DNA from 4 places in the Burkholderia sp. FW306-1C-G01B genome. Region 3 is predicted to be linked to each of the others. Evidence: riboswitches for the same ligand, from Rfam matches in the RefSeq annotation. Region 3 holds a riboswitch; each other region holds the start of a gene.
The links. A riboswitch is a leader RNA that binds a small molecule or an ion and turns the genes downstream of it on or off. The one in region 3 is predicted to bind cobalamin.

Region 1 (7,673 bases), on a different contig from region 3:
AGCCGTAGAAGAACGGGTCGCCTTCGCAGATCACCGCGACGTCGCGGCCCGCGTCGAGGTGCGCCGCGACGATTTCCGCGGCCGTATCGTAGAAGTCGGCGATCACCGTCTCGTAGCAGAGCGGCGGCGGCAAGGCCTCGGTCGTCACCGGATAGACGAGCGGCAGCTGCGTCTGCGTGTCGAGCAGGTGCGCTTCGACGATGCCGTAAGCATTGCCTTTCTTGCCCTTCGCGACGAAATACGCGACCACGGGCGCGGCCTGCAGCACGCGCAGCGCCTTGATCGTCATCAGTTCGGGGTCGCCGGGGCCGACGCCGACCCCGAACAGGCGTCCGCGCGCGGTCGTCATTCGACCTCCGTCGCGAGCGCGTTGACCGCGGCGGCGGCCATCGCGCTGCCGCCGCGCCGGCCGAGCAGCGCGACGTACGGCACGCCGCGGCTGTCGGCGTCGAGCATCGCCTTCGATTCGGCCGCGCCGATGAAGCCGACCGGGAATCCGAGGATCAGCGCGGGGCGCGGCGCGCCGGCGTCGATCATGTCGAGCAGGTGGAACAGCGCGGTCGGCGCGTTACCGATCACGACGACGCTGCCGGCGAGATGCGGGCGCCACAGTTCGAGCGCGGCGGCCGAGCGCGTGTTGCCGAGATGGCGCGCGAGGTCGGGCACCTCCGGCTCGCCGAGCGTGCAGATCACGGGATTGCCGGCCGGCAGCCGCGCGCGCGTGATGCCTTCGGCAACCATCTTCGCATCGCACAGGATCGGCGCGCCGGCCGCGAGCGCCGTACGGCCCGCGGTGCCGGCGCCGGCCGAGAAGCGCAGGTCGTAGACGACGTCGACCATCCCGCACGCGTGAATCACGCGCACCGCGAGTTTCTCGAGATCGGGCGGAACCTGCGACAGGTCGGCCTCGGCGCGGATCGTCGCGAACGACTGGCGGTAGATTTCCTGTCCGTCGCGAATGTAGTCAAGCATCGGTGGTGGTGTCCTGGCTATGCCGTGCGCCCGTCAGTCGGGCCGCGGCCTGGTCAATCGTCAGATGGCGCGCGAGCGGGGCGCCGAGGCCCGCGGCGGCGTCGCGCCGGTAAAGGTCGTAGTGCGCGGGCGCCACCGCGACCAGCGTGTGCGCAGCGGGATGCGGCAGCGCGCAGTGGCGCTCGCAGCCGGTCAGGTGCACGTCGACCGGATGGCCGATGCGTGCGGCGAGCGCGAGCGCGTCGCGTTTCGTGTCGGCGTGCGCTTTCGCGCAGCCCGCGCTGCCGGTGCACGCGACGAGCGTCGCAAGCGGGTCGGACGATGCGCAGACGAGGCCGAGCGCCGCGAGCGCATCGAGCGTGGCCGGTGCGCGTGCGTGCGACACGCCGTGGATGAACACGCCTTGCCACGGCGTCATCGACAGCGTGCCGTCGCCGTCGGCTTCGGCCAGTGCGGCGAGCCGTTCCAGCTGCGTCGCATCAAGCCGCCCGAGCACGAATTGCGCGCCGACGCTGCAGCGCGCCGCGTCGAGCGACAAGCGCGCGCCGAAACGCAGTGCGGCGTCGGAACGCGTGCGTCGCCAGCCGGCGAGCGCGGGATCGGCCGCGAGCGGGAAGGGCAGGTAGTGCTGCGCGCGTTCGAGCAACGCCCGTTCGCCGCACGTCGCGAGCAGCGCACGCATCCGCGTGACGTCGGCCGGCGCGAGATCGAGGAACGCGAGCAGCAGCGCGCGGACGAGCGCGACGCTCTGGTCGGGCGACACATCGACCGAAGCAGGCGTGTCATCGAATGCGACCGGCGGGCAGCCGGCCAGCCCGGCCGCGATGCGCACCACGCCGTCGTCGCGGCGCCATGCGGCGAGCCAGATGTCGTGCGGATGATCGAGCGCCGCGACCGATTCGCCGCCGTCGAGCTGGATCGCGAATTTCGGCGACAGCTCGCCGCGGCGCGGCTCGCTGGCCAGCATGTCGAGCAGCGGAACGGCGAGCGCGCGGCTGTCGACGAGCGCGGCGGGGTCGTGTCCGGCGAGCGGGCTGAGCATGACATTGCGGACGTCGTCGCTCGCGGCGAGTGCGGCCGCATCGGCGATTGCGTCCGCGGTCGATTTTGCGGTGACATCGGCGCGCGGGCCGAGCCCCGCGTCGAGCAACGCGCGCGTCAGCGCGTCGGCCGCGCCGTCGCGAATGCCGCGTAGCTGGAGATTCGCACGATTGGTCGCGTCGATCGCGCCGGAGCCGTATGCGCGCGCGGCGGCGGCGATCGCACGCGCCTGGCGCGCGTCGAGCCGGCCGCCCGGCAGCTTGATCCGGCACAGCCCGCCATCGGCGGCCGCGACGACGCGCACGAGCCCCGGGCAGGCCGACGGGCGCACGACGGGCGACGCAGGAATCGAATCGGGGGCGGAACTCAACGGGGTATCGGGACAGTGTCGCGCCGCGGGCCAACGCATCGGTACACCCCGCCCGACGCCGACTGGCACGCACGCACTTTCTGGCCGGCAGGTCTCCTGGCTGACAGGTCGGCGCCGGCTCCCGGCCTTCCCGGTCGAACCAGTGGCGTGAGGGGGGAGATCGGCTCGCTGTCTACAGTTGCGGGGGCAGCCACAGCGGCGCGCGGCGCGCCCTGTGTTCCCTCTTCGGCCCCGAAGGGCACCGGCGAACGAACGGCCGTAGGATACCCGATTTCGACCGCAATTCGCGACCGGAAAGCCGTTCTCGGCGGACGAAGCGGGGGTTGGCCCGGCGCCGGCGGGCCGGCAGGTGAAACGCGGGATGGAACACGGTACCATGCCGTCTTTCGCAATGCGGACGGCTGCGCCGGCCCTTTTTCGGCCGCGCGGCGACACGATGGAATCGAACGATGGGGAAGGGTGCATGACGGCGTGGCTGACGGTAGTGGGCATCGGCGACGACGGTTACGCGGGGCTCGGACGCAGCGCGCGGCGCGCGCTGCTCGACGCGACGCTCGTCGTCGGCGCGCAGCGGCATCTCGACATGCTGCCCGCACGGCTGCCGGCCGCGCGCGAAACGTGGCCGTCGCCGTTCGACGTCGCGGGCGTGCTGGCGCGTCGCCCGTCGCCCGTCTGCGTGCTCGCGAGCGGCGACCCGATGCTGTTCGGCGTCGGCGCCACGCTCGCGCGCGAGCTTTCCCCCGACGAATGGCGCGTGCTGCCCGCGCCGTCGTCGCTGTCGCTCGCGGCCGCGCGCCTCGGCTGGGCGCTGCAGGATATCGGCGCGGTATCGCTCGTCGGGCGTCCGCTCGCGACGCTCGCGCGCCACCTGCTGCCGGGCCGGCGCCTGTTCGTGCTGAGCGCCGACGGCCGCACGCCGGCCGCCGTCGCGGCCGAACTCGCCGCACGCGGCTTCGGGCCGACGCGCATCAGCGTGTTCGAACATCTGGGCGGCCCGCTCGAGCGGCGTGTCGACGGCCTCGCGCAGGACTGGAACGTCGACGAAACGGCCGCGCTCAATCTCGTCGCGCTCGACTGCCAGGCCGGCCCCGACGCGCCGCGCCGCGCGCTCACGCCCGGCCTGCCCGACGATGCGTACCGCCACGACGGCCAGCTCACCAAGCGCGACCTGCGCGCGGTGACGCTCGGGCGCCTCGCGCCCGCGCCCGGCGAGCTGCTGTGGGACGTCGGCGCCGGCAGCGGCTCGATCGGCATCGAATGGATGCGTGCGCATCCGTCATGCCAGGCGATTGCGATCGAAGCGCATGCGGAGCGGCAGCGCTACATCGAGCACAACCGCGACGCGCTCGGCGTGCCGGGCCTGCAACTCATCGCGGGGCGCGCACCCGACGCGCTCGCCGGGCTCGCCGCGCCGGATGCGATCTTCATCGGCGGCGGTGCGACGGCGCCCGGCGTGCTCGACGCGTGCTGGTCGTCGCTGAAACCCGGCGGCCGGCTGGTCGCGAACGCGGTCACGCTGCAGGGCGAGATGGCGCTCGCCGCATGGCGCGATGTGCACGGCGGCACGCTCACGCGGGTGTCGCTCGCGCATGCGGAGCCGCTCGGCCGCTTCGATACCTGGCGGCAGCCGTTGCCGGTCACGCTGTACGACGTGCGCAAGCCCGACGCGGCCGGACCGTCGAACCCGATGGACGCGTGATGCGCGACGAAACCCCCGAACAGCACGCACCGCTGCGCTTCGGCTACACGACCGGCAGCTGCGCGACCGCGACGTCGCTCGCGGCCGCGCGCCTGCTGCTCGCGGGCCACGCGGACGATGCGGTCGAGATCGTGCTGCCGAAGGGGCAGCGCGTGATGATGCGGCTCGAGTTCTGCCGGATCACGGCCGACGGCGCCGAAGCCGGCACGATCAAGGATGCCGGCGACGATCCCGACGTCACGCACGGCGCGCTGATCTTCGCGCGCGTCGCGCTCGCGGCGGCGCCCGGCGTGCGTTTTCACGCGGGGCCGGGCGTCGGCACGGTCACGCGTGCGGGGCTGACGCTGCCGGTCGGCGAACCGGCGATCAACCCGGTGCCGCGCCAGATGATGACGACGCACCTCGACGCGCTGGCGGCCGAGCACGGCTACACGGGCGGCTTCGACGTGACGATCGGCGTCGAAGGCGGCGAAGCGCTCGCGCTGAAGACGATGAACCCGCGCCTCGGCATCGTCGGCGGGCTGTCGATCCTCGGCACGACCGGCATCGTGCGGCCGTTCTCGTGCTCGGCCTATATCGCGTCGATCCACCAGGGCATCGACGTCGCGCGCGCGAACGGCATCCAGCATATCGCCGCGTGCACGGGCAACACGAGCGAAGACGCGATGCGCGCGCACTACCACCTGCCCGACATGGCGCTGGTCGAGATGGGCGATTTCGCGGGCGCGGTGCTCAAGCATCTGCGGCGCGCGCCGGTCGCGCGGCTGTCGATGTGCGGCGGCTTCGGCAAGCTCAGCAAGCTCGCGGCCGGCCACCTCGACCTGCACAGCCGCCATTCGAGCATCGACCTGCCGCTGCTCGCGCAGTGGGCGGCCGAGGCCGGTGCGAGCGATGCGCTGCAGGCCGCGATGCGCGCCGCGAACACGAGCCAGGAGGCGCTGAAGCTGGCGCTGGCCGCGGGCGTGCCGCTCGGCGATCTCGTCTGCGCGCAGGCGCTGCGCGTCGCGCGCGATATCGTGCCGCCTTCGGTCGCCGTCGAGATGTTCGCGATCGACCGGCAGGGCCGCTTCGTCGGGCAGGCGCGATGAGCGCGCGCATCCTGCTGCTCGGCGGCACCGGCGATGCGCTGAAAATCGCGCGCGCGCTCGGCCCGCATCACGTGTATAGCCTGGCCGGCCTCGGCAAGGTGCCCGACGACCTGCGCTGCGACGTGCGCGTCGGCGGTTTCGGCGGCGCCGCCGGATTGGCCGCGTATCTGCGCAGCGCCGGCATCGGCCTCGTGATCGACGCGACACATCCGTATGCCGCGCAAATCAGCGCGAATGCCGCTGCCGCGACGCGCGACGCGGGCGTGCCGCTGTGGGCGCTGCGCCGCGCGCCATGGGTGCCGCAACCCGGCGACGACTGGCGGATGGTCGACGACTGGGCCGGCATCGAGGCCGCGCTCGCGCCGTTCAAGCGGCCGCTGTTCACGCTCGGCCGCGAGCCGCTCGCGCATCTCGATGCGATTCCGCCGCACCAGTTCTGGCTCGTGCGCTGCCTCGACGCGCATCCCGGCAACGCGCACGCGCAGATCGTTGCCGCGCGCGGGCCGTTCACGCTCGACGGCGAGCGCGCGCTGTTCGCGCTGATGGGGATCGACGTCGTCGTCAGCAAGAACAGCGGCGGTGCGGCCACCGAGGCCAAGCTCGACGTCGCGCGCGAACGCAGGCTGCCGGTCGTGATGCTGCGGCGGCCGCCGTTGCCCGACGCCGACCGCACGTTCGACTCGGCCGCCGCGCTGGTCGACGCACTCGATCCGGCCGCGCGCGCGTGACGCCGCGCGGCCGATCGTCCAACGAATTGACGGAGATTTTTCGATGACGGTGTATTTCATCGGCGCGGGCCCCGGCGACCCGGAGCTGATCACGGTGAAGGGCCAACGCCTCGTGCGCACCTGCCCGGTGATCCTGTATGCGGGCTCGCTGGTGCCGGCGGCCGTGCTCGACGGCCATCGCGCGGAGCAGGTCGTCAATACGGCCGAACTCGACCTCGACGCGATCGTCGCGCTGCTCGCCGCCGCGCATGCGAAAGGGCAGGACGTCGCGCGCGTGCATTCGGGCGATCCGTCGCTGTACGGTGCGATCGGCGAGCAGATCCGCCGGCTGAAGGCGCTCGGGATTCCGTACGAAATCGTGCCGGGCGTGACGGCCACGGCCGCGTGCGCGGCGACGCTCGGCGTCGAGCTGACGCTGCCCGGCGTTGCGCAGACGGTGATCCTCACGCGCTTCGCGGGCAAGACGACGATGCCGGAAGGCGAAGCGCTCGGCTCGCTCGCCGCGCACCGCGCGACGCTCGCGATCCATCTCGGCGTGCGCCATCTCGCGCGCATCGTCGACGAAGTGCTGCCGCATTACGGCGCCGATTGCCCGGTCGCGGTGATCTATCGCGCGAGCTGGCCCGACGAGGAACGCGTGACCGGCACGCTCGCCGACATCGTCGGCAAGGTGCAGGGCACGCAGATCGAGCGCACCGCGCTGATCCTGATCGGGCGCGTGCTCGACGCCGAAGGGTTCGCGGATTCGACGTTGTACGCGAGCGCGGGCTGATCACGCTGCGCCGGCCGGAGTGCGGCGCGACGTTCGCGCAGGTGCGCGTCGCACGCGGATCGGCGATCGCGGACATCACGCGCACGATGACGGTCGAACCGCGTTCGCAACCCATGCCTCATGCCGATCTGCGAACAACTGATCGGCGCACTGGCCGACGACGTGCAGCCCGCGATCCGGGGGTGCCGGCCGTGCGACGAAGACGCGTGCGAGTTGCGGCGATGCGTGCCTATCGACGGTTGCCATCGGAGCGGGAAACGAGCGGCTGACGTGCGGCCGACCGCCTAAGCACTCGCAACACGCCGCGCGAGCCGCGGCGCAAAACCCGCCGCCAGCGCGAACAGCACGACGCACAGGCACGCCATCGCCACCCACGCGGGCGTCAGGTCCGCGAGATGCTGGCGCACGACGCCGGCCGCGAACGGGAACAACCCGGCGATCAGGTAGCCGACACCCTGCACGAACCCCGTCAGCGCTGCGGCGTCGGCCGGCGTCGCCACATGGTCGACCGTGACGATCAGCGACAGCGGAAACAGCGCACCGATTCCCGCGCCGAGCAGCAGCGCGGCCGGCAAGGCGAGCGCTTCGGGCGCGGCCAGCATCGCCAGCAACCCGACGAACAGCGACGCGATCGCCGCATGCAGCGCGGGCCGGCGATCGGGCAGGCGGTCGATCGTCGCCGAGATCGTCAGCCCCGCGACGACTTCCGCGAGCGTCACGCCGCCGAGCAGGCTGCCGGCCGCCGTCGGCGACCAGCCGAGCCGCATGTAGTACGGCGGCAGCCACGCGAGCACCAGCGTGTACGCGCCCGTCGCGATCCCGAAGAACAGCGCGAGCCGCCATGCGCGCGGCGAACGCGACGGCTGCGCAGTCGATGCCGAAGCCGGCCCGGCGGCGAGCGCATCGCCGCCGCGGCTGGCCAGCGGCCATGCTAGCGCGGCCACCGCGGCCGGCAGCGCCCAGCCCGCGAGCGCGGCGAGCCAGCCCCAGCGCGCCGCGGCGA
Region 2 (7,673 bases), on a different contig from region 3:
CGCGTCGGACAGGCGCTGCAGGCCGGAATTGCACGGCGTGATCGTCGAATGGCCGTTCGCGATGCCGACCATCGGCTTGTCGAAATCGTCCTTCTGGTAGCCGAGTGCGTAATACATCGAGCGATTCGGCGAACGGGCCACGCCTTGCGTGATGTGCTTCGAGCGACGGTTGTACGGCATGGGGGACTCCATCGTTGTCTGGGCGACGCCCGTGAGCGGCGCGCCGGTTCGGATGAAACAAGAATGGAGTGTCCGGATTGGGATGTCCAATATATTATTTGTCGCCTATTAAGTCGTTTTACGAATGAGTGACGTATGGCTGATCCGACACCCGACCTGCGCCAGTGGCGCTATTTCGTGACCGTTGCCGACGAGCGCCATTTCGGCCGCGCGGCCGAACGCCTGTCGATGACGCAGCCGCCGCTGTCGCAGGCGATCCGGGCGCTCGAGGATGCGCTCGGCGTCGCGCTGTTCGTGCGCACCAAGCGCTCGGTGGCGTTGACCGCGGTCGGCGCGGCGCTGTTGCCCGACGTGCGCCGGCTGCTTGCGTCGGCCGATGCGCTGCCGCCGCTCGCGCGACGGCTCGCGCGCGGCGAGGCCGGCTCGCTGTCGCTCGCGTTCGTGTCGACCGCCGATTACGGGCTGCTGCCGTCGCTGTTGCGCGCGTTCGGCGCGCGCTATCCGCAGGTGCGCCTGCAGCTCGCGGAGGCGACGAGCGACGTGCAGATCGACGAGCTCGTCGCCGGCCGCATCGACGCAGGGCTCGTCATTCCGCCGGTGCCGCCGCGTCACGCGGCCGGGCTGTCGTACTTGCCCGTCGTGCGCGAGCCGCTGGTGGTCGCGATGCCGGCCACAGCGTGCGACGCGCCCCAAGACGAACCCGTGCATCTCGCCGATATCGCCGCATTGCCGCTCGTGATCTTTCCGCGTCGTTTGGCGCCCGGCTTTTATGACATCATTACGGGCTGCTACGGCGCGGCGGGGGAAACTCCGCGCATCGGCCAGGAGGCGATCCAGATGCAGACGATCGTCAGCCTCGTGTCGGCCGGCATGGGCGTCGCACTGGTGCCGCAATCGCTGCGTAACCTGCGGCGCACCGGCGTGGTCTACCGGCCGCTCGCCGGTCACGCGCCGGTCGTCGAGACAGGCCTCGTGTGGCGCACGGGCGACGTGAGTCCCGTGCTCGCCGGCTTCATCGACGTCGTGCGCGCGCAGGGCCTCGCCGCGTGACGTGAACGATGGAGCGCCGGTGCCGTCCAACGCGCGGTGCTGCGCGTTCGCGACGGCCGTACCGCATTCGAAAACTTCTTCGCTAACCCATGATCATTCACCCGAATTTCGACCCCGTTGCGATCCATCTCGGGCCGCTGGCCGTGCGCTGGTACGGCCTCATGTATCTCGTCGGCTTCATCGCGGCGATCGTCGTCGGCCGGGTCCGCCTGAAACTGCCGCACGTCGCGGCGCAGGGCTGGACCGCGAAGGACATCGACGACATGATGTTCTACGGCGTGCTCGGCACCGTGCTCGGCGGCCGGCTCGGCTACGTGCTGTTCTACAAGGCCGATTTCTACTTCTCGCATCCGCTCGACGTGTTCAAGGTGTGGGAGGGCGGCATGTCGTTTCACGGCGGCTTCCTCGGCGTGACGCTCGCGATGATGCTGTTCGCGTGGCAGCGCAAGCGCCACTGGCTGCAGGTCACCGATTTCGTCGCGCCGATGGTGCCGACGGGGCTCGCGGCCGGGCGTCTCGGCAACTTCATCAACGGCGAGCTGTGGGGCCGCGTGACCGACCCGGCGGCGCCGTGGGCGATGCTGTTCCCGGGCGCGATGCGCGACGATGCGGCTTGGCTGCCGAAGCATCCGGCGCTCGTCGAGAAGTGGCATCTCGCCGACGTGTTCATGCAATACCAGATGCTGCCGCGCCATCCTTCGCAGCTCTACGAAATTGCGCTCGAAGGCATCGCGCTGTTCTTCGCGCTGTTCTTCTTCTCGCGCAGGTCGCGGCCGATGGGCGCCGTGTCCGCGCTGTTTCTGATCGGCTACGGCCTCGCGCGTTTCACGGTCGAGTTCGCGCGCGAGCCCGACGACTTCCTGGGCCTGCTTGCGCTCGGCCTGTCGATGGGGCAGTGGCTGTCGCTGCCGATGATCCTCGGGGGCATCGCGCTGATGGTTTGGGCGTATCGTCGCCGCGCGGCGAATGCGGCTGCGTGATGCGATATCGATGCGCGCGCAACTGGCGCGTGCATCGGCAACACGCATGCAAATGAAAAACGCCGACCCGAGGGCCGGCGTTTTGCGTTTCCGACAGCCGCGCGTTGCGCGTTACTTCATCTGCACCGAGCCGTTGACGGTGACCGACACGGTGGCCTTGCCGCCTTCGACCGCGATCGGTGCGCTCATCTTCGCGCTGTCCATCGGCGCCGCGGCCATCGCCATCATGCGCGGGTACGGCTGCACGTTGCGGCCGCTGCCGACGTTGACGTCGCGGATCGTGTAGCTGCTGTAGCCGAACGCCTTCGCGGCTTCGTCAGCGCGGGCGCGGAACGACTTGATCGCTTCGGTCGTGAGCTTCTGCTCGGCCGTGCGCTGCGCTTCAGGCGACAGCGAGAACTCGACGTTCGCGACCTGCATCAGGTTCGACAGTTGGCCTGCAAGCTTCGACGCCGCGGCGAAATCGCGCGATTCGAGCGCGACCTCGGTGCGGCCGCGCCATGCGGAGATCTTCCCGTCGCGATCGGTGCTCGGATACACGGAGAATGCACCCGTGTGCGCGGTGACGCCCGGTACGCCCTTCGCTTGCGACAGCGCGGCATCGGCACGCTGGTTCAGCGCGGACGTGAGGCTGCCCGGATCCTTTGCCTGCTGCTCGTAGAACAGCGTGATGTGGATGATGTCCTGCGGCACGTCGGCGCTGGCCTGCGACGAAAGCGACAGCACGCCCGCCGGTTCCGGGAAGTGCGGGTTCGCGGTCTGCGCGTGCGCGGCGGGCGACGCGAGCGTCAGCGCGACGGGAACGGCGGCGGCGAGTGCGAGCGACAGCGCGAGTGCGGATTTCTTGGTCATTGTTGGACTCCTTGTGCGAGGGCGCGCACGCGGATCACGCGTGCGCGACGCGGGCGTACCGCGCGAAAAAAACAACAGCCGGCCCGATTGGCCGACAGCGGTTGCTTAGGCTGCGCGAAAGACCCGCGAGTTCCGCGGCGGCAGCGCGTGCTGACCAGATTTGACGTTTGGCGCGTGCGCCTACTGCGTGCGCCTACTTCATCAGCTTTTCGGTGATGAACCGCCATTCTGCGCGCGTGACCGGTGTGATCGACAACCGGTTGCCGCGTGCGAGCACGCGCATGTCGGCGAGTTCGTCGTGTTCGCGCAGTGCGGCGAGCGGCACGAGCGGCGACTTTTTCACATAGCGCACGTCGACGAGCAGCCAGCGCGGCGCTTCCTGCGTCGACTTCGGGTCGTAATAGGGGCTTTTCGGATCGAACTGCGTGGGATCGGGGTAGGGCGTCGACGATACTTCGGCGACGCCTGCGATGCCCGGCTCGGGGCAGCTCGAGTGATAGAACAGCACGCCGTCGCCGATCTTCATCGTGTCGCGCATGAAATTGCGCGCCTGATAGTTACGCACGCCGGTCCACGGCAGCGAGCGCTGCGGTGCGTTGGCGAGATCGTCGATGCTTGCTTCGTCCGGTTCGGACTTCATCAGCCAGTATTGCATGGATCGTGATCGACGCAGTAGGAGGCATGAGGGTCTGTTTGCATGCGCGTTGCACATGCAAACAGACCCTGAAAAAGAAAACGGCACCGGGACTCGCCCGATGCCGTTGGATAGGCCCCCGCCTTGGCCGCTAGGCCGGCATCCTGAACCTGAGGTTCAGAATTGGTCGCAGTTAGCAGCACTTCGGGTACATCAGACAGAGTGACGCGCGCGCCCGTGCTACAAATTTCCGCAACCGTGCACATGGCATTGGTTCAAGGAATATATGACCTTGGCGAACCAGGCAGGGAAGCTGACTGAACTGTGTTTCGATGCGCCAATTTGACCACCGTTGATCGCCGAGATCAAGGGGAATCGACGCATCGATTAAAACGTTACTGCGTCTCGTGCTGTGCGAGCACCGCGCCGAGCTGTTCGTTCATCTGGTGCATTGTACGACGGATTTCCTCCGCCGGAAATGCTTCACCGTGACGCACGCTCGTTTGCAGCCGCAGCAATTCCGATGCGAGCGACAGTGCCGCCATCACCGCGATGCGATCGGTGCCGCGTACCGAGCTGTTCGAGCGGATTTTCGACATTTCGGCGTCGACGCGCGCGACCGCCTCGAGCAGCGCCGCTTCGGTCTCGGCCGAACAGGCGAGACGATACGCCTGACCGAGAATCGAGACTTCGATCTGCTTGGTACTCATGCATGTTCTCCGTGGCTGGCCGCGTCATCGCCATCCGTACGCGCCTGCGCATCCAGCAGGTCGAGCTGGTTGTCGGCTTGCTCCGCGCTTTTCGAGCGCGGCAGCTTTTCGAGAATCGCGTTCAGTTTCACCTGTGCGTCGTCGATCTTTGCCGACAGCGTGTCGCGCTCGGCCGCGAGCGCATTGCGTTCATCGCGCAGTTGCGCGAGTTCCGCGCGGACCGTGTCCGCTTCCGCGCGCAATTGCGCGACCTGCTCCTCGAGCGCGAGCCGTTCCGAGTGATAGCGCTTGTTCAGCGAAATCAGACGGCCAATATTTTGAGATAGGGTTTCGAGTTCGTTGAGCATTTGCTGCGTCCTCTAAAGACCCAGCATTTTAGCGCGGAATAACGCGCAATCCGACATCTGTAACGTTTCCAGTCGTAACACCCCCGCTTCTTGCCGCGAATAGGCGCGCCACGTGCGGGTCCGGACGCTTCCTTGACGCTCGCGCGAGCGGCTCCTAAACTGGCGCCGCCTCGGTGCTCGCGCGTGGAACGCGCGGTTAAACGGGAAGCAGGGAGCGGGCTCCGCCGGGAGGCCGCCAACCTGCGCTGCCCCCGCAACGGTAAGCGGCCGCGTCCAGTGACGCAGGCCGGCTCAGGCGCGTTCCGCGTGCAGGTTTCGCACGCGGGCGCGGGCCACTGCGCGTCATCGCGCGGGAAGGCGAGCCGGTACGCCGCCAGCCCGGATACCGGCCGAGGCGGGGAGCCCGCACGGGCTTCGTGACGCGCGGCCTGCGGGGAGGCGGGGCGCGCAGTGCTTCACGGGATATCTTCATGCTGACCCCAATCGTCCGCACGGCGCTCGGCGCGCTCTGCGGACTGCCGCTTGCCGCCGCCGCGCAGACCTCGGCGCCCGCCGTACCCGCGGCAACGTCCGCCGCGCCAGCGGCCCGGCCTGCCGCTGCGACCATGCTCGAACCGGTCGTCGTCACCGCGCAGCGCGCGCCGCAGGCGCTGGCCGACACGATTCCGCAAACCACCGTATTCGACGCGCAGGATATCGCCGCGCATCCGGGCGCCGATCTGCCGACGTTGCTCGCGTTCGCACCCGGCGCGCAGATCGTGCGTAACGGTGGCCCCGGCGCGAGCGCGACGATGTTTCTGCGCGGCGCGGAGTCGACGCAGTCGCTCGTGCTGATCGACGGCGTGCGGGTCGATTCCGCGAGTCTCGGTGCCGCGCAACTGAGCCAGCTGCCGCTCGATCAGATCGAGCGCGTCGAGATCGTCAACGGCAACGTGTCGTCGCTGTACGGCTCGGGCGCGATCGGCGGCGTCGTGCAGGTGTTCACGAAGGACGGCGGCAATCATCCGCCGCGCTTCAACTTCGCGGTCGGAGTCGGCAGCTACGGCACTCAGACGCAGCAGGCCGGCGTAGCGGGCCGGCTCGACGGCGACGGGAAGACGACGTTCAGCGTGTCGATCGCACGCGACAAGGACAACGGTTTTTCCGCGCTCGACCCGGCGAAGAAGCCGAATGCGAACCCGAATGCGAACGGCTACCTGAACGAGAGCATCACCGCGGCGCTGCGCCACCGCTTCAACGACCGCTGGGATGCGGGCGTCAGCTACTTCCAGTCGAATGGCAACGACAGCTACGACAATGCGTGGGGCGTGCCGACCGACCTGAACAACCTCTATTCGCGCGTGCAGCAGGTGCGTGCGTTCGCGAACGGCAAGCTGACCGACTGGTGGACCGCTCACTTGAGCGTGTCGACCGGCAACGATCGCAGCCAGTCGGCGCTGAACGGCGTCTATACCGATCACTTCAATACCGACAACCGCCAGTACACGTGGCAGAACGATTTCCGGATCGCACCGGATCACCTGATCCAGGCCGGCTACGAGCGGCTCGACCAGCAGTTCATGTCGAATGCGTATGCCGCGCCGCAGCGTCACGTGAATTCCGGCTGGATCGGTTATTCGGGGCGCTTCGGCCGCCAGCAGTTCCAGGCGAACCTGCGCCGCGACCAGTACTCGGACTTCGGCGGCGCCAATTCCTACTATCTCGGCTACGGCCTTGAACTGACCGATCGCTGGAAGGTGACCGCGAGCTATTCGGACGCGTTTCGCGCGCCGAGCTTCAACGACCTCTATTACCCGATGGCCGGCAATCCGTCGATCCAGCCGGAGCACAGCCATTCGATCGAGGCCGCGCTGCAGTATGCGTCCGATGCGGTGGGCGTGATGCGGCTCACCGCGTTCCAGACGCGCTACGCGAACCTGATCAACTATCGGCCCGACGGGAGCGGTTTCTACTATATTGCGCAGAACGTCGGCAGCGCAAAGGTGCAGGGGCTCGAAGGATCGTGGCAGGGGCATGTCGGCGCGACCGACGTACGGGTTGCCGCCACGTTGCAGAACCCGGTCAACGAAACGCAGAATCAGGATCTCGACCGCCGCGCGCGACGTTTCGCGTCGATGGCCGTGAACCGCGCATTCGGCGCGTGGCGTGTCGGCGGCGAATGGCTCGTGAGCGGCGCGCGCAACGATCCGGGCGGCGGGCGGCTCGGCGGCTACGGGATCGTCAACCTGTCCGCGCGCTACAACATCACGAAGTCGTGGTACGTCAGCGCGCGCATCGATAACCTGCTCGACAAGGACTACGAGCTTGCATACGCCTACAACACGCCGAAGCGCGGCGCCTATGTCACGCTCGGCTGGCAGCAGCAGTAAGCGGATGCGCCGCGCGTCGTGCGCAGCGCCGTGCGCGGCATGAGCGCCGCGCGCGCCGCCGCGATCTGGGCCGCGCTGGCCGCCGCGGTCGCGTTGCTGTTCGTCGCGTCGCTGTCGATCGGCAGCGTGCCGATGTCGCCGTGGCAGGCGCTCGCGTCGCTCGTGCCGCATGGCGGCGACGCGCTGTTCGCCGACATCGTCCGCACGCTGCGCCTGCCGCGCGCGCTCGCGGGCTTTGCATGCGGCGCGCTGCTCGCGCTTGCCGGTGCACTGCTGCAGGTGCTGCTGCGCAACCCGCTCGCGGAACCGTACGTGCTCGGCGTGTCCGGCGGCGCGGCCGGGTTTGCGCTTGTCGCGATGATCGCGGGCGGTGCGTGGTGGCTCGTTGATGCGTCGGCGTTCGCCGGCGCGCTCGTGTCGGTTGCGCTCGTGCTCGGCCTCGCGCGCCGCGAGCTGTGGCGCGGCGACTCGCGTGACGCGTCGCCGCGGCTGCTGCTTACCGGTGTCGTGATCGCGGCAGGGTGGGGCGCGCTCGTCACGCTGCTGCTGTC
Region 3 (7,673 bases):
GACATGATGAGCTGGGGCTGGCGCGTGCCGTTCCTCGCGAGCGCCGTGCTGCTGGTGGTCGGCTTCGTGATCCGCGCGAGCGTGTCCGAGTCGCCCGAGTTCGAGGAAGTCAGGAAGAGCGGCAACACCGCGCAAAACCCGGTGCGCGAAGCGCTCAAGTACTGGCCGCTGCTGCTGCTCGCGATCGGCGCGAACGTGTACGGCATCGCCGGCGTGTATTTCAGCAACATCTTCATGATCAGCTACGCGACGCAGTTCCTGTCGCTCGACCGGTCGATGGTGCTGCATTGCATGGCGATCGTCGCGGTGCTGCAGTTCGTCGTACAGCTCGCGGCCGCGTTCCTCGCGCAGCGCTTCGGCACGACGCGCGTGCTGCTGATCACCGGCGCATGGGCCGCGATCGTCCCGTTCGCGATGCTGCCGCTCGTACACATGGGCACGCCGCTGTCGATCACGGTCGGCGTCGGCCTCGCGACGCTCGCGGAATCGGGCTACTACTCGGTGGTCGCGGGCTTCGTCAGCGGCATCTTCGTCGCGCGGATCCGCTATACGGCGATCTCGATCGCATACCAGGTGTGCGGCGCGCTCGCCGGCGGCCTCACGCCGCTCGTCGCGACCATCATCGCGCAGAACACCGCACCGCAATGGTGGCCGCTCGCGATCCAGTACACGAGTGCCGCGATCCTGTCGTCGCTGTGCGTGTGGCTGATCTCGCGCCGCGTCGGCATCGACGATGCCGGTGCGCCCGGCAAGGCGAACGAGCCGCTGCCGCGCGGCGCGCGCACCGCGTAACGTTCGCAACGGACAGGCTGCTTCACTCGCCTGCCCGGTCATCGCATGCAAGGGGCGGCGCAACCACGCCGCCCTTTTTCATTTCGCCGCCGAAAGGCCGAGCGCACGGTGAGCATCGCGTTGCGCTTGTCGCCGAACACGCTGCAGAACCGGCCGTGCGGACGGATGCAGTCGTCGCGACAGGCGCAGCGCTTGCTATTGCACCTGGCTGCGCAGCGCCTTCGCCGCCGCGACCATGTTCGTCAGCGCCGGAATCACTTCCGCCCACTGGCGCGTCTTCAGGCCGCAATCCGGGTTCACCCACAGACGCTCCGCCGGAATCCGTTCCGCCGCCTTCTTCATCAGGCCGACGATGTGATCCTGCGTCGGGATGTTCGGCGAATGGATGTCATACACGCCCGGCCCGATCTCGTTCGGATACCTGAAGCTGTCGAACGCGTCGAGCAGCTCCATGTCCGAGCGCGACGTCTCGATCGTGATCACGTCCGCGTCCATGTCGGCGATCGACGCGATGATGTCGTTGAACTCCGAATAGCACATGTGCGTGTGGATCTGCGTATCGTCCTGCACGCCGTTCGCGGTGATCCGGAACGACTCGACCGCCCACTTCAGGTACTCGCTCCATTGCGCGCGGCGCAGCGGCAGCCCTTCGCGCAGCGCGGCCTCGTCGATCTGGATCACGCGCACGCCGGCCTTCTCGAGATCGAGCACTTCGTCGCGGATCGCGAGCGCGAGCTGGTAGCACGACACCGAGCGCGGCTGGTCGTCGCGCACGAACGACCAGTTCAGGATCGTCACGGGGCCGGTCAGCATGCCCTTCATCGGCTTGTTCGTCAGCGACTGCGCATACGTGATCCACTCGACCGTCATCGCCTTCGGGCGGCTGATGTCGCCGAACAGGATCGGCGGCTTCACGCAGCGGGAACCGTACGACTGCACCCAGCCAAACTGGCTGAACGCGTAGCCGTCGAGCTGCTCGCCGAAGTATTCGACCATGTCGTTGCGCTCGGCTTCGCCGTGCACGAGCACGTCGAGCCCGAGCGACTCCTGTTCGCGAACGCTGCGTTCGATTTCAGCCTTCATCGCCGTGCGGTAGCCGGCTTCATCGAGCGCACCTGCCTTGAACCGGCTGCGCGCCTGGCGGATTTCGGCGGTCTGCGGGAACGAGCCGATCGTCGTCGTCGGGAAGGCCGGCAGGTTCAGTCGCGCCGACTGCTTCGGCGCGCGCTGCGTATACGGGCTCACGCGGTTGCCGAGCTGCGTGTCGATGCGCGCGATCGCCGCCTTCACCGCCGGGTTGTTCACGCGCGGCGAGCGGCGGCGCGAGTCGATCGCGGCGGCGTTCGCGGCAAGCGCATCGGCCACCTTGTCGCGGCCGCCGTTCAGCGCGGTCGCGAGCACCTTCAGCTCGTCGAGCTTCTGCAGCGCGAACGCGAGCCACGAACGAATCTCCGCGTCGAGCTTCTCCTCGCTCGCGAGATCGACCGGCACGTGCAACAGCGAGCACGACGGCGCGAGCCACAGGCGATCGCCCAGTTGCTTCGCGAGCGGTTCGAGCCAGTCGAGCGTCGCGCTCAGGTCCGTCTTCCAGATGTTGCGGCCGTTGATCGCGCCGACCGACAGCACGCGCTCGGCCGGCAGTTCGCGCACCAGAGCGTCGATTTCGTCGCGTGCATTGATCGCGTCGACATGCAGCCCGTCGACCGGCAGCGAGCTCGCGAGCGTCAGGTTGTCCTGAAGCTGGCCGAAGTACGTGGCAAGCAGCAGCTTGATGCGACGCGTCTCCAGCACCGCATACGCGGTGCGGAACGCCTGCCGCCATTCGGCGTCGAGCTCGGTGACGAGAATCGGTTCGTCGATCTGCACCCATTCGACGCCCTGCGCGGTCAGCGTGTCGAGCAGCGCGCCGTACACGGGCAGCAGCTTCGGCAGCAGCGCGAGACGATCGGAATCGTCCTTCGCCTTGCCGAGCCACAGGTACGTGACGGGGCCGATGATCACCGGCTTGGCATTCACACCCTGCGCCTTCGCCTCGGCCAGTTGCTGGAGCAGGCGCGACGGGTCGAGCGAGAAGTTCGTGTCCGCGTGGAATTCCGGCACGATGTAGTGATAGTTCGTGTCGAACCACTTCGTCATTTCGCCGGCCGAGACACCGCCGCAGCACGCCGCATGCTCTTGCGCCGACTGCGCCGAACGGCCGCGCGCAACCCGGAAATAGTTGTCGAGCACGTCGCCGTGGAAGCCCTGCACGCGCTTCGGCAGGTTGCCGAGCGTGAAGCTCATGTCGAGCACCTGGTCGTAGAACGCGAAATCGCCGATCGGTGCCAGATCCAGATCGCGCTGGTCGTTCCAGTGACGCTGGCGCAGCTCGGCGCCGAGCGCCTTCAGCTCGTCGCGCGACGATTCGCCCTTCCAGTAGCGTTCGAGACCGAACTTGAGTTCGCGCTTCGCGCCGATGCGCGGAAAACCGAGGTTGTGTGTCCTGACCATGAAGCTGCCGTCCAGATGTAGTGAATGTCCGGCAGCCATGATAGGGATTTCAAACCATGAAATAAAATGGCATTATTTCATTCATCCATTAAATTTGTTCATGCATCTGTTGGGCGAGCGATATCCATGCTGGAACGATTCCATCTCGTCGTCATTCGTGAAGTCGAGCGCCAGGGCTCGCTGACCGCGGCCGCCAATGCGCTGCATCTCACGCAGTCGGCGCTCAGCCATACCGTCCGGAAAATCGAGCAGCAGCTCGGCACGCCGATCTGGGATCGTGAAGGCCGCGGCCTGCGGCTCACGCAAGGCGGGCAATATCTGCTGAAGCTCGCGAACCGGCTGCTGCCGCAGTTCGAACTCGCCGAGGAGCGGATGAGGCAGTACGCGAAGGGCGAGCGCGGCACGCTGCGCATCGGGATGGAGTGCCACCCGTGCTACCAGTGGCTGCTGAAGGTCGTGTCGCCGTATCTGTCGCGCTGGCCCGACGTCGACGTGGACGTGAAGCAGCGCTTCCAGTTCGGCGGCATCGGTGCGCTGTTCGGCTACGACATCGACGTGCTCGTCACGCCCGATCCGCTGAACAAGCCGGGCCTGCGCTTCGATCCCGTGTTCGACTACGAGCAGGTGCTGGTGGTCGCCGACTCGCACCGGTTCGCCAACGCCGACTACGTGACGCCCGAGCAACTGACCGACGAGATCCTGATCACGTACCCGGTCGAAACCGACCGGCTCGACATCTACAACCAGTTCCTGACGCCGGCCGGCATCGTGCCGAGGCGCCACAAGTCGATCGAGACGACCGACATCATGCTGCAGATGGTTGCGAGTGGGCGCGGCGTGGCCGCGCTGCCGAGATGGCTCGCCGACGAATACGCGGACCGGATGCCGGTCGTGCCGGTCAAGCTCGGCAAGCAGGGGATCGCGAAGCAGATCTTCCTCGGCATCCGCGAAGCGGATGCATCGATCGACTATCTGGCCGCGTTCGTCGCGCTGGCGCGCGAATCGACGTGGAGCGCGCCGCGCATGCTGCGCTAGGCACGCCCGTTGCAATGCGCGTCAGGCGGCGCGCATGCCGATGCGTTCGTCGCGTTCCACCCATGCGCCGAACAGCAGGCCGATCGTCGTCCACATGATCGCCTGCATGCCGATGGCCGCGACGCGGAACTTCCACAGCACGGCGGCCGGGAACGCGGCCGGCACTTCGTCGATCGACGGCAGTCCGAACTGCACGGCCGCGATGATCGCGATGAATACGAGGCCCGCGACGATCGACGCATTCCATTGGCCGAGCTTCGCTAGCAGATGGCGGCGCACGCTGACCGAGAACGCCATCGTCGCGATCGAGATCGCGATCATCAGGAAGAACAGGCCCGTGCGATAGCCGATCGTGTCGGGATCGCCGACCGACGGCGGATTGGCCGGGTACTTGATGTTCGGCACGATCACGAGCGCGACGAATGCCGCCAGCGCAAGCCACGCGGCCAGCGGCCGTGCCGGAAGGCGGCCGCCTCGCCCGTATGCATACGCAAAGACCAGCGAGAACAGCCCGCCGAATGCCGCGCCGTAGGTCACGACACCCGTCAACAGGCCGAGGCCGGCCTGCGTGTCGCGGCTGACCAGTTCGTGCTCGTGCTCCGGCACGTCGCCTTTGGCGGCCTCGAGCTTTTCTTCAAAGGAAATCGCCTGATCGACTTGCGGTTCGCCGACGATTTTCGCGAAACCGAACGTGAGGAGGCCCGCGGCGATGCCTGCGAGCATCCCGCGCATGAGCAGCTTTCCGACCATCGTGTACTCCGCGTCAGTGGCAGGGAAAGCCGAGCAGATGGCGGCCGTCGTGGACGAATTCATGAACGACCATGCCCGGCACGAGCGACGTCGCGCCTTGTTCCGCGCCGACGAAATAGAGTGCGAGCAGCAGGATCAGGCCGGCGAACACGGCCCACGGCAGCAGTTCACGGACGGGGATGGGTGCCGGCACGACAACCGGCTTCAGCACTGCTTCGCTCATGGATGCACCTCAGGGGAATCGCGCCCCGGCAAATGTTGGATGGGTACGAAGGCAGGTCTGGCTTCCGGGATCGGGATTCCCCGGTTACAGTGGCGCGACCGCGCCGGGATTGCACCGGCTTCCGCGTTTCGTATCGGGCGAATTGTACGCGCGAACGTCCGCGTATTGAAGGAGTGAAAGCCCGCGGACGACCGCGCACCCGCTCCGGCCCCTCCGGAAACCGACATGAACATGCATGCCTCGCTGCGCCTGATCGCACACGCATCGACCCGAGCGATGCGCACCGGCACGTTTCCCGACGACGATCCGCTCGATGCACGCGGGCTCGCGGACGCCGCCGCGCTGCGCAACCGATGGGCAGGCGTCGCCGGCTCGCTCGTGCTGTGCAGCCCCGCACGCTGCGCGCGGCAGACCGCCGATGCGCTCGGGTTGCTTGCCGACATTGATGACGCGCTGCGCGACATCGACTACGGAAACTGGCGCGGCAAGCGGCTGCACGACCTCGCGCGCGACCTGCCGGACGAACTGGGCGCATGGATCGCCGATCCGTCTGCGTCACCGCATCGCGGAGAGTCGTTCGAAGCCGCCGCTCGCCGCGTCGGCGCATGGTTGAACGCGCTGCCGCCTGGCCGCGACATCGTCGCGATCACGCATGCGGCGATCGTTCGCGCGGCCGTCGCACACGCACTGCGGATGGCTCCCTACGCTGCAGCCCGCATCGACGTCGCGCCGCTGTCGTGCACGACCTTCGTTGCATCGCCGCGCGGCTGGACGTTGACGACGAACGACGATCGGCGCGGCACCGGTGCGTAAGTCCCTGCCGTGTCGTGTTCACTATGTGGACAGAGATGCGAGCCGACGTGTCCCATCTCGGTCGCATGCCGACGTTCACCTTACATCGCTGCAAGACATACCGTTCGTCGTCTAGATTGTCATCAAACTGACTGCTGGCCGCAGCTAGGATCGGACGCGGTTCCCTTACGAGATGCCGCCATGAATCAACCCGCTTCGTCCGCCGCGAACAATCGCGGCTCCGTCGAGCGCAACCGGCAGGTCGGCTATGCCTTCTTCCTGCTGGTGCTCGCGATCGGCGCCGTCTATATCGCCACGCACCTGATCGCCGATCTGTCGCCGGTCCGCGAAGGATCGCTGTTCCCGTACCTGATGCTCGGCGCCGCGCTGCTGATCGCGCTCGGCTTCGAATTCGTCAACGGTTTCCACGATACCGCGAACGCGGTCGCCACCGTGATCTATACGCACTCGCTGACGCCGAACGTCGCGGTGATCTGGTCCGGCATGTGGAACTTCCTCGGCGTGATGGTCTCGAGCGGCGCTGTCGCGTTCGGCATCCTGCAGTTGCTGCCGGTCGAGCTGATCCTGCAGGTCGGCAGCGGCGCGGGCTTCGCGATGGTGTTCGCGCTGCTGATCGCCGCAATCGTCTGGAACCTCGCGACCTGGTATTTCGGGTTGCCTTCGTCGAGCTCGCATACGCTGATCGGCTCGATCATCGGCGTCGGGCTGATGAACCAGTTGATGCACGGGCCGTCGGGCACGAGCGGCGTCGACTGGGGCCAGGCGCTCGGCGTCGGCAAGTCGCTGCTGCTCTCGCCGATCGTCGGCTTCCTGTGCGCGTCGCTGCTGCTGCTCGTGCTGAAGGCCGTCGTGCGGATTCCCGAGCTGTACAAGGAGCCGCCGAAGGACCAGCCGCCGCCGTTCTGGATTCGCTGCCTGCTGATCCTGACCTGCACGGGCGTGTCGTTCGCGCACGGTTCGAACGACGGGCAGAAAGGGATGGGCCTCATCATGCTGATCCTGATCGGCACGGTGCCGACCGCGTATGCGCTGAACAAGGCCGTTACGCCTGCCGAATCGCAGACCTTCGTTGCGGTCGCGAACCAGGCCGCCGCGACCTTCGGGAAATACACGAACGGCGTCGCGCCGTCCGCGAACCCGCGCGCCGACGTCGAACACTACGTGCAGCGTCGCGAACTGACGCCCGCCGTGCTGCCGGCCGTACAGCAGTTGTCGACGTCGCTCGCGACCGCGGTCGGCGCGTCGGGCTCGATGGCAGCCGTGCCGCAGCGCGACGTCGACAACGTGCGCAACACGATGTATCTGGTATCCGAAGCCATTCGCCTGATCGAGAAGTCGGGCCAGCCCGCGCTTGCCGCTGACGACAAGCTCGCGATCGACAACTATCGCAAGCAACTCGATCACGCGACCAAGTTCATTCCGACATGGGTGAAAGTTGCCGTTGCGATCGCACTGGGCCTCGGCACGATGGTCGGCTGGAAACGGATCGTCGTGACCGTCGGCGAGAAAATCGGCAAGCAGCATTTGACGTACGGACAGGGCGCGTCGGCCGAACTCGTCGCGATGCTGA
Region 4 (7,673 bases), on a different contig from region 3:
CAATTCCGCATGCCGGGCCGAGCCGACGCGGTTCGCCAGCACGCCGTGAAACGGCAGCCCCGGCCGGAACCGCGCGAGCCCGAACGCGATCGCGGCGAAGGTCTGCGCCATCGCCTTCGCGGAAATCACCGCGACCACCGGCACGCCGAACGCGGCCGCGAGATCGGCACTGCTCGGCGTGCCGTCGAACAGCCCCATCACGCCCTCGATCAGGATCAGGTCCGCATCGCGCGCGGCATCGGCCAGCAGCGCGCGGCAGCCGGCCTCGCCGACCATCCCGAGGTCGAGCGCATGTACGGGCGCGCCGCTCGCGCGCTCGAGCAGCATCGGATCGAGAAAATCGGGCCCGGTCTTGAACACGCGCACGCGGCGGCCGAGCCGGCGGTGCAGCCGCGCGAGGCCGGCCGTCACCGACGTCTTGCCCTGGCCGGACGCGGGCGCGCTGACGAACAGTGCGGGGCAGGCGGGCACGCTCAGAACTCCACGCCGCGCTGCGCCTTCACGCCTTGCTCCTTGTACGGATGCTTGACGAGCCGCATTTCAGTGACGAGATCGGCCGCGTCGATCAGCGCGTCGGGCGCGTGCCGCCCGGTGACGACGACATGCACCGACTCCGGACGCGCGACCAGCGTCGCGAGCACTTCGTCGAGCGGCAGGTATTCGTACTTCAGCACGGTGTTCAGCTCGTCGAGGATCACCATCCGGTAGTCGCCGCTTTCGATCATCCGGCGCGCCTCGTCCCAGCCCTTGCGCGCGGTCGCGATGTCGGCGTCGCGGTTCTGCGTGTTCCACGTGTAGCCGTCGCCCATCGTCACGAAGTCGCATTCCGCGACCGCGCCGAGGAAGTCGCGCTCGGACGTGTGCAGCGCGCCCTTGATGAACTGCACGACGCCGAGCCGCATGCCGTGGCCGAGCACGCGCACGGCCATGCCGAACGCAGCGGTGCTCTTGCCCTTGCCGTTGCCGGTGTGAACGATCAGCAGGCCTTTTTCATGGGTGGCGGCGGCCTGCTTCTTCTCGTGGCCGGCACGGCGGCGCTCGGCCATCCGCTGATGGGATTCGGAATCGGTCTTCATCGGGAATCGTCCTGTCGAAAGCGAAACAAAGGGTTCAGAGCGGGCCGGCGAGTGCGACCGTCACGCCGTTCCGGATGGATTTGGGGCCCAGCAGCCGGCCGTGCGGCGCCGCGAGCTGCGCGCACGGCTCGGCCACGCCCGCGACGCCGAAGCGTGCGAGCGCGGCGTCCGACGGGCCGCTCGCGGCCAGTTCGGGACGGCTCGCGAGTTGCGCCGCGTCGAACGCGACGAGCGGCCAGCCGCGTCGCGCGCACAGCGTGCGCAGCGCGCGGGCACGCGCCTTGTCGGCGAGCGTCGCGACGAGCGCCGGTTCGGCGGCCGGGTAGAGCGCCAGCGCCGCGCGGATCGCGGCATCGAGTTGCGCGGCCGTCACGCCCGCGCGGAACCCGACGCCGAGCGCGACGCGCATCATGCGCCGCCGCCGAGCGCCGCACGTACCGACGGATCGTCGGCAAGCGCCGCGACGCGGCCGATCACGACGATCGCCGGCGAACCGATGCCGGTCGCGCCGACGCGTTCGACGACGGTGTCGAGCGTCGCGAGCACGTGCCGCTGTTCGGGGCGCGTCGCGTTCTCGATCGCCGCGCACGGCGTATCGCCCGGCAGGCCGCCGTCGCGCAGCGCCGCCGCGATCGTGTCGAGCCGGCGGATGCCCATGTAGATCACGATCGTCATGCGCGTGGCCGCAAGCGCGCGCCAGTCGGGCTCGTCGGCGCCCGCGCCGTGGCCCGTGACGAAGATCACGCCCTGCGCGTCGCCGCGCTGCGTGACCGGAATGCCGAGCGCGGCTGGCGCGGCGATGCCTGCGGTGATGCCGTTCACGACCTCGACCGGGAAACCGGCCGCACCGAGCGCGGCCAGTTCCTCGCCGCCGCGGCCGAACACGAACGGATCGCCGCCCTTGAGCCGCGCGACGCTGCGGCCGGCGCGCAGGTGCGCGAGCATCGCGGCGACGATCGCTTCCTGCGGCGTCGATGCATGGCCGCCGCGCTTGCCGACATGCTCGATGTGCGCGTCGGCGCGCGCATGGCGCAGCACGTCGGGGTTCACGAGATCGTCGACGAGCAGCACGTCCGCCGCGCCGATCGCGCGCACGGCCTTGAGCGTCAGCAGCTCGGCGTCGCCGGGGCCGGCGCCGATGAGCCAGGCGCGGCTCATCGCGCGCGGCACGGCGCGCACCGTGTCGAAACAGTGGAAAGGGGACGGCGGGCGGCACATCGGCGGCCGGCGGACAGGCAATGCATGACGGATCGGGCGAAGCCCGCGCGAACGCGGGTGGAATGCGCACCCCATCCGTCCCCCGCGGATCGGGCGTTCGGCGAGCGTCGGGCTCGCCCCTTGCGTCGGCCGGTATCCGGGCTGGCCGCTTGCCAGGCCGCGGCCTTCCCGCCCGGCTGAAGGGCAGTGGCATCGTGGGCGGCATGGGCGCGAGCGCGGGGAAGCGCGTCGCGCGGGCGGCGTACCGTTGCGGGGACAGCACAGGCCGGGCGGACCTCCGCCTCCTGTTTCCCGTTTAACTGCATGCGCGGAATGCGCATGCGAGCACCGAACGCGGCGCTACGATAGCACAGCGATCCGCCCGCGCGAACCCGCTTCGCCGATGCCGGAAGCGGCCTCCGGCATGGCGCGGCGGCCATGCAAGCCGCCGTTCGGCGGGCCGCGCCGCCTTGACGCTCCCGCCCCCGACGCCTACACTCGCACGCGTTTTGGTGCTCGCGCGCGCCCTCCGGCGTGCGCAGTTAAACGGGAAACAGGGAGCCTGCCTGCGTCGCAGTCGAGCCAACCTGTGCTGCCCCCGCAACGGTAAGCGAACGCATCGTGCCCGCCGCGATGCAGCGCCGCTTCGCCGCATGCCGCGTGCATGCGGACGACCGCCACTGGATGCCCTGCGCATCCGGGAAGGCGAAGCGGCGTGTTCGTCAGCCCGGATACCGGCCTAAACGTTGGGGTTCAGCGCCGCGGGGAGGCGGCGCATCGTCCACGGCCGCAGCGTGCCCGACACCCGAGCGTTTCCCGATTCCCGTCGTCCGGCCGCCTGCGCGAGTGCGCATGATCCGGCGCGATGAAGGGCCGGACCGCACGGGGCGAGCAGCGACGGCCGTGTTGGCATTCTTCATGTCGACCGTTCGCAAAGGAGCGTCATGCTCGATTCGCTGTTTCGCCTGTTCAACGACAGTCCGTCCGGGCTGCGCGGCAAGATCGTCGCGATCTACGCGCTGCTGATCGCCTTCAACGCAGGCGCGTGGATCTGGGCGTTCGCCGCCTTCCACGGCCAGCCCGTGCTGCTCGGCACCGCGCTGCTCGCGTACGTGTTCGGGCTGCGCCATGCGGTCGACGCCGACCACATCGCGGCCATCGACAACGTCACGCGCAAGCTGATGCAGGAGGGCCGCAGCCCGCTCGGCGCGGGCCTGTTCTTCTCGCTCGGCCACTCGACGGTCGTGATCGTGATGTCGGTCGTGGTCGCGCTCACGGCCGCGTCGCTCGCGCGCTTCGAGAGCATGAAGGCGTGGGGCGGCGTGATCAGCACGAGCGTGTCGGCGTTCTTCCTGCTGGTGCTCGCGATCGCGAACCTGCTGATCCTGATTTCCGTCTACCGGACGTTTCGCGCCGCACGGCGCGGCGAGCCGATCGTCGACGCCGATCTCGACCTGCTGCTGAACCAGCGCGGCGTGCTCGCGCGTCTGTTCCGTCCGCTGTTCCGGCTCGTGTCGCGCAGCTGGCACCTGTATCCGGTCGGGTTCCTGTTCGGCTTCGGCTTCGATACGGCGACCGAGATCGCGCTGTTCGGCATCTCGGCGGCGCAGGTGCAGGGCGGTCTGTCGTTCTGGTCCGTGATGGCGCTGCCGATGCTGTTTACCGCCGGCATGACGCTGGTCGACACGACCGACGGCATCCTGATGATGGGCGCGTATCGCTGGGCGTACGTGCGGCCGATCCGCAAGATCTACTACAACATGACGATCACCTTCGTGTCGGTGCTGGTCGCCGCGCTGATCGGCGGCATCGAGGTGCTCGCGCTGCTCGCGGACAAGCTGTCGCTGCAGGGCCCCGTGTGGGACTTCGCGTCGATGGTGGCGTCGCACTTCGGCATGCTCGGCTACGTCGTGATCGGCCTGTTCCTCGCATGCTGGCTCGTGTCGGCCCTGATCTACCGGTTAAAGCGCTACGACGAGATCGACGTGACGATCTCGGCCTGACTCCCCTTACGACCCTGGATATTCCATGACCCTACGCAAGCTGCCCGTCACGATCGTCACGGGCTTTCTCGGCAGCGGCAAGACCACGCTGATGCGCCACATCCTGCAGCACGCCGAAGGCCGCCGCATCGCGGTGATCGTCAACGAATTTGGCGAGCTCGGCATCGACGGCGAAATCCTCAAGGGCTGCGGCATCGGCTGCGACGATGCGGAGGGCGCGCAGGACGAAGCGTCGGGCCAGCTTTACGAACTCGCGAACGGCTGCCTGTGCTGCACCGTGCAGGAAGAGTTCTATCCGGTGATGGAAGCGCTCGTCGAGCGCCGCGCGGACATCGACCACGTGCTGATCGAGACGTCGGGACTCGCGCTGCCGAAGCCGCTCGTGCAGGCGTTCAACTGGCCGACGATCCGCAACAGCTTCACAGTGGATGCAGTCGTGACCGTCGTCGACGGGCCGGCGGCCGCGAGCGGCCAGTTCGCGGAAAACCCGCAGGCCGTCGACGCGCAGCGCCGCGCCGACCCGAACCTCGACCACGAATCGCCGCTGCACGAGCTGTTCGCCGATCAACTATCGTCCGCCGATCTCGTGATCGTGAACAAGGCCGATCTCGTCGGCGACGCGCAGTTCGCGCAGATCGAAACCGCGATCCGCGACGAGATCCCGCCGCAGGTGAAGATCGTGCGCGCGACGCGCGGCGAGCTTGACCTCGCGATGCTGCTCGGGCTCGAATCGGCGTCGGAGGAAACGATCCACCTGCGCCACGACCATCACGGCTCGGCCGACGACGGCGATCACGATCACCATCACGACGACTTCGACTCGGTGGTCGTATCGGGCGACGCAGGCACGCGCGAAGCGACGATCGCGGCGCTGCAGCGTGTCGTCGAAGCGCACACGATCTATCGCGCGAAAGGCTTCGCCGCGCTGCCCGGCGCGCCGATGCGGCTCGTGATCCAGGGCGTCGGCCGCCGCTTCGACAGCTATTTCGACCGTCGCTGGCAGGACGGCGAAACGCGCGCGAGCCGTTTCGTGCTGATCGGCGAGGATCTCGACGCGGCCGCGCTGCAACGCGCGTTCGACGCCGCGTGCGCGGCCGAGCCGCAACAGGCGTAACGCACGATGCATCTGCTGCGCACCACGCCGGGCGGCTTCGTCGACGATACGCAGGGCGTCGTCCGGATCGACCAGCAGCCGGCCGACATCGTGATCCTGAGCTCGGCCGACACGACGCTGTCGCTACTCGCGAGCGTCGTACCGCAACTGCCGGCCGGCTTCCCGAGCGTGCGGCTCGCGAACGTCACGTTCCTGCGGCAGCCGGCGTCCGTCGACTTCTATGTCGACGACGTGCTGCGCCACGCGAAGACGGTCGTGATCGATCATCTCGGCGGCGAAGCGTACTGGCCGTACGGGATCGAACAGGCCGTGTCGCTCGCGTCGAAGCGTGGGCAGCAGCTCGCGATGTTCTCGGGCGACCTGCAGGAAGACCCGAACCTCGTCGCGAAGAGCACGGTCGCGCCCGACCTGTGCCGGCTGTGGTGGCGCTACCTGCGCGAAGGCGGCGTGCACAACGCCGAAGCGCTGTTGCGCAGCATCGCCTTCCATACGCTGGGCTTCGGCGACGAACCCGAGCTGCCGCGCCCGCTGCCGGCCGCCGCGCTGTATCACCCGGCGCGCGACCGCGCGAGCGTCGACGACTGGCGGCCGCGCTGGACGCCCGGCGCGCCGGTCGTCGCGATCCTGTTCTATCGCGCGCATTGGCAGGCCGCGAACACGGCCGTGTTCGATGCGCTGGCCGACGCGCTCGTTCGGGAAGGGCTGAATCCGCTGCCGATCGCGGTGACTTCGCTGAAGGACGCGGTTAGCCGCGAGGTCATCACGCAGCTCTGCGACACGCACGGCGTCGCGCTCGTGCTGAACACGACCGCGTTCGCGGCCGGTGCGATCGATGCCGCCGAGCCGGAGGTGCTCGCCGGCGACGCGCCGGTGCTGCAGGTGATCCTGTCCGGCGGCAATCGCGACGCGTGGGTGGCCGACAACCAGGGCCTGCATGCGCGCGATATCGCGATGCATATCGCGCTGCCCGAGGTCGACGGGCGCATCGTCACGCGCGCGGTGAGCTTCAAGGGGCTCGCGTATCGCTGCCCGCACACCGAGGTCGACGTCGTGCGCTACCAGCCGGATGCGGAGCGGATCGCGTTCGTCGCGGCGCTCGCGCGCGGCTGGTGCCGGCTGCGCACGCTCGACAACGCGAGCAAGCGCATCGCGCTGATCCTCGCGAACTATCCGCAAAGCGAAGGGCGGATCGGCAACGGCGTCGGGCTCGACACGCCGGCGTCCGCGCTGCGCGTGCTCGCGGCGCTGCGCGACGCGGGCTACGCGCTGGCCGACCTGCCGCCCGACGGCGACGCGCTGATCGCACGGCTCACCGAAGGCGTGACCAACGACGCGGCCGTGCATGCGCTGCGCCCGGCGTTCCAGAGTTTCGCGCTGGCCGACTACGTCGCGCATTTCGCGCGGCTGCCGGCGGCCGTGCGCGATGCGCTGAATGAGCGCTGGGGCCCGCCCGAAGCCGACCCGACGCTGCGCCACGGGCGTTTCACGATCGCGGGCTGGCGCGCGGGCAACGTGTTCGTCGGCATCCAGCCGTCGCGCTCGCGCGGCGAGAACGACTACGCGAGCTACCACGACGCGGATCTCGTGCCGCCGCATGCGTATCTCGCGTTCTATTTCTGGCTGCGCGATGCGTATCGCATCGACGCGGTCATCCATCTCGGCAAGCACGGCAATCTCGAATGGCTGCCGGGAAAGAGCGTCGCGCTGTCCGACGCATGCTGGCCCGACCTGACGCTCGGGCCGCTGCCGCACCTGTATCCGTTCATCGTCAACGATCCGGGCGAGGGCAGCCAGGCGAAGCGGCGCGCGCAGGCCGTGATCGTCGATCACCTGATGCCGCCGCTCACGCGCGCGGAAAATTACGGCCCGCTGCAGGATCTCGAGCGGCAGGTCGACGAATACTACGAAGCGCTGATGGTCGATGCGCGGCGCGCGAAGCTGCTGAGGAAGACGATTCTCGCGACGATCGCCGAACACCGGCTGCACGACGAACTGAGCGTATCGCCGCCGCGCGATGCGGGCGACGAGGATGCGCTGCTGACGCGCGTCGACGCGTGGCTGTGCGAATTGAAGGAAGCGCAGATTCGCGACGGGCTGCACGTGTTCGGCGTGTCGCCGGCCGATCGCCAGCGACGCGACACGCTGCTCGCGCTTGCGCGTTTTCCAGTTGGCGACGGCAAGGGCGAGCGCGCCGGGCTGATCGGTGCGCTCGCACGCGACCTGATGCTCGGCGACGATTTCGATCCGCTGTCGGCCGACTGGGCCGCGCCATGGGCCGGCCCG

Region 1: another riboswitch for cobalamin. It lies ahead of cobG (precorrin-3B synthase); the one in region 3 lies ahead of AC3WLY_RS07315 (CbtB domain-containing protein).
Region 2: another riboswitch for cobalamin. It lies ahead of AC3WLY_RS21420 (TonB-dependent receptor domain-containing protein); the one in region 3 lies ahead of AC3WLY_RS07315 (CbtB domain-containing protein).
Region 4: another riboswitch for cobalamin. It lies ahead of AC3WLY_RS29270 (HoxN/HupN/NixA family nickel/cobalt transporter); the one in region 3 lies ahead of AC3WLY_RS07315 (CbtB domain-containing protein).

Annotation. Positions count from the first base shown of each region.
Region 1 is NZ_JBYSWZ010000017.1:148,056-155,728, reverse strand. It holds gene AC3WLY_RS29185 (precorrin-2 C(20)-methyltransferase) at 1-349, opposite strand, end outside; gene AC3WLY_RS29180 (precorrin-8X methylmutase) at 346-972, opposite strand; gene cobG (precorrin-3B synthase) at 965-2,344, opposite strand; cobalamin riboswitch at 2,453-2,644, opposite strand; gene cbiE (precorrin-6y C5,15-methyltransferase (decarboxylating) subunit CbiE) at 2,847-4,082, shown strand; gene AC3WLY_RS29165 (cobalt-precorrin-5B (C(1))-methyltransferase) at 4,082-5,170, shown strand; gene AC3WLY_RS29160 (cobalt-precorrin-6A reductase) at 5,167-5,898, shown strand; gene cobM (precorrin-4 C(11)-methyltransferase) at 5,942-6,670, shown strand; gene AC3WLY_RS29150 (MFS transporter) at 6,955-7,673, opposite strand, start outside.
Region 2 is NZ_JBYSWZ010000010.1:237,678-245,350, reverse strand. It holds gene ilvD (dihydroxy-acid dehydratase) at 1-180, opposite strand, end outside; gene AC3WLY_RS21455 (LysR substrate-binding domain-containing protein) at 316-1,230, shown strand; gene lgt (prolipoprotein diacylglyceryl transferase) at 1,320-2,210, shown strand; gene AC3WLY_RS21445 (SIMPL domain-containing protein) at 2,322-3,062, opposite strand; gene AC3WLY_RS21440 (EVE domain-containing protein) at 3,256-3,717, opposite strand; RNA gene ssrS (6S RNA) at 3,829-4,010, opposite strand; gene AC3WLY_RS21430 (cell division protein ZapA) at 4,092-4,406, opposite strand; gene AC3WLY_RS21425 (ATPase) at 4,403-4,753, opposite strand; cobalamin riboswitch at 4,908-5,161, shown strand; gene AC3WLY_RS21420 (TonB-dependent receptor domain-containing protein) at 5,224-7,122, shown strand; gene AC3WLY_RS21415 (FecCD family ABC transporter permease) at 7,162-7,673, shown strand, end outside.
Region 3 is NZ_JBYSWZ010000002.1:661,483-669,155, forward strand. It holds gene AC3WLY_RS07295 (MFS transporter) at 1-792, shown strand, start outside; gene metE (5-methyltetrahydropteroyltriglutamate--homocysteine S-methyltransferase) at 988-3,282, opposite strand; gene AC3WLY_RS07305 (LysR family transcriptional regulator) at 3,409-4,317, shown strand; gene AC3WLY_RS07310 (CbtA family protein) at 4,339-5,067, opposite strand; gene AC3WLY_RS07315 (CbtB domain-containing protein) at 5,081-5,290, opposite strand; cobalamin riboswitch at 5,324-5,461, opposite strand; gene AC3WLY_RS07320 (histidine phosphatase family protein) at 5,516-6,103, shown strand; gene AC3WLY_RS07325 (inorganic phosphate transporter) at 6,284-7,673, shown strand, end outside.
Region 4 is NZ_JBYSWZ010000017.1:170,542-178,214, reverse strand. It holds gene AC3WLY_RS29290 (cobyrinic acid a,c-diamide synthase CobB) at 1-471, opposite strand, end outside; gene cobO (cob(I)yrinic acid a,c-diamide adenosyltransferase) at 474-1,076, opposite strand; gene AC3WLY_RS29280 (cobalamin biosynthesis protein) at 1,111-1,488, opposite strand; gene cobA (uroporphyrinogen-III C-methyltransferase) at 1,485-2,294, opposite strand; cobalamin riboswitch at 2,405-2,642, opposite strand; cobalamin riboswitch at 2,767-3,030, shown strand; gene AC3WLY_RS29270 (HoxN/HupN/NixA family nickel/cobalt transporter) at 3,218-4,276, shown strand; gene cobW (cobalamin biosynthesis protein CobW) at 4,302-5,390, shown strand; gene cobN (cobaltochelatase subunit CobN) at 5,397-7,673, shown strand, end outside.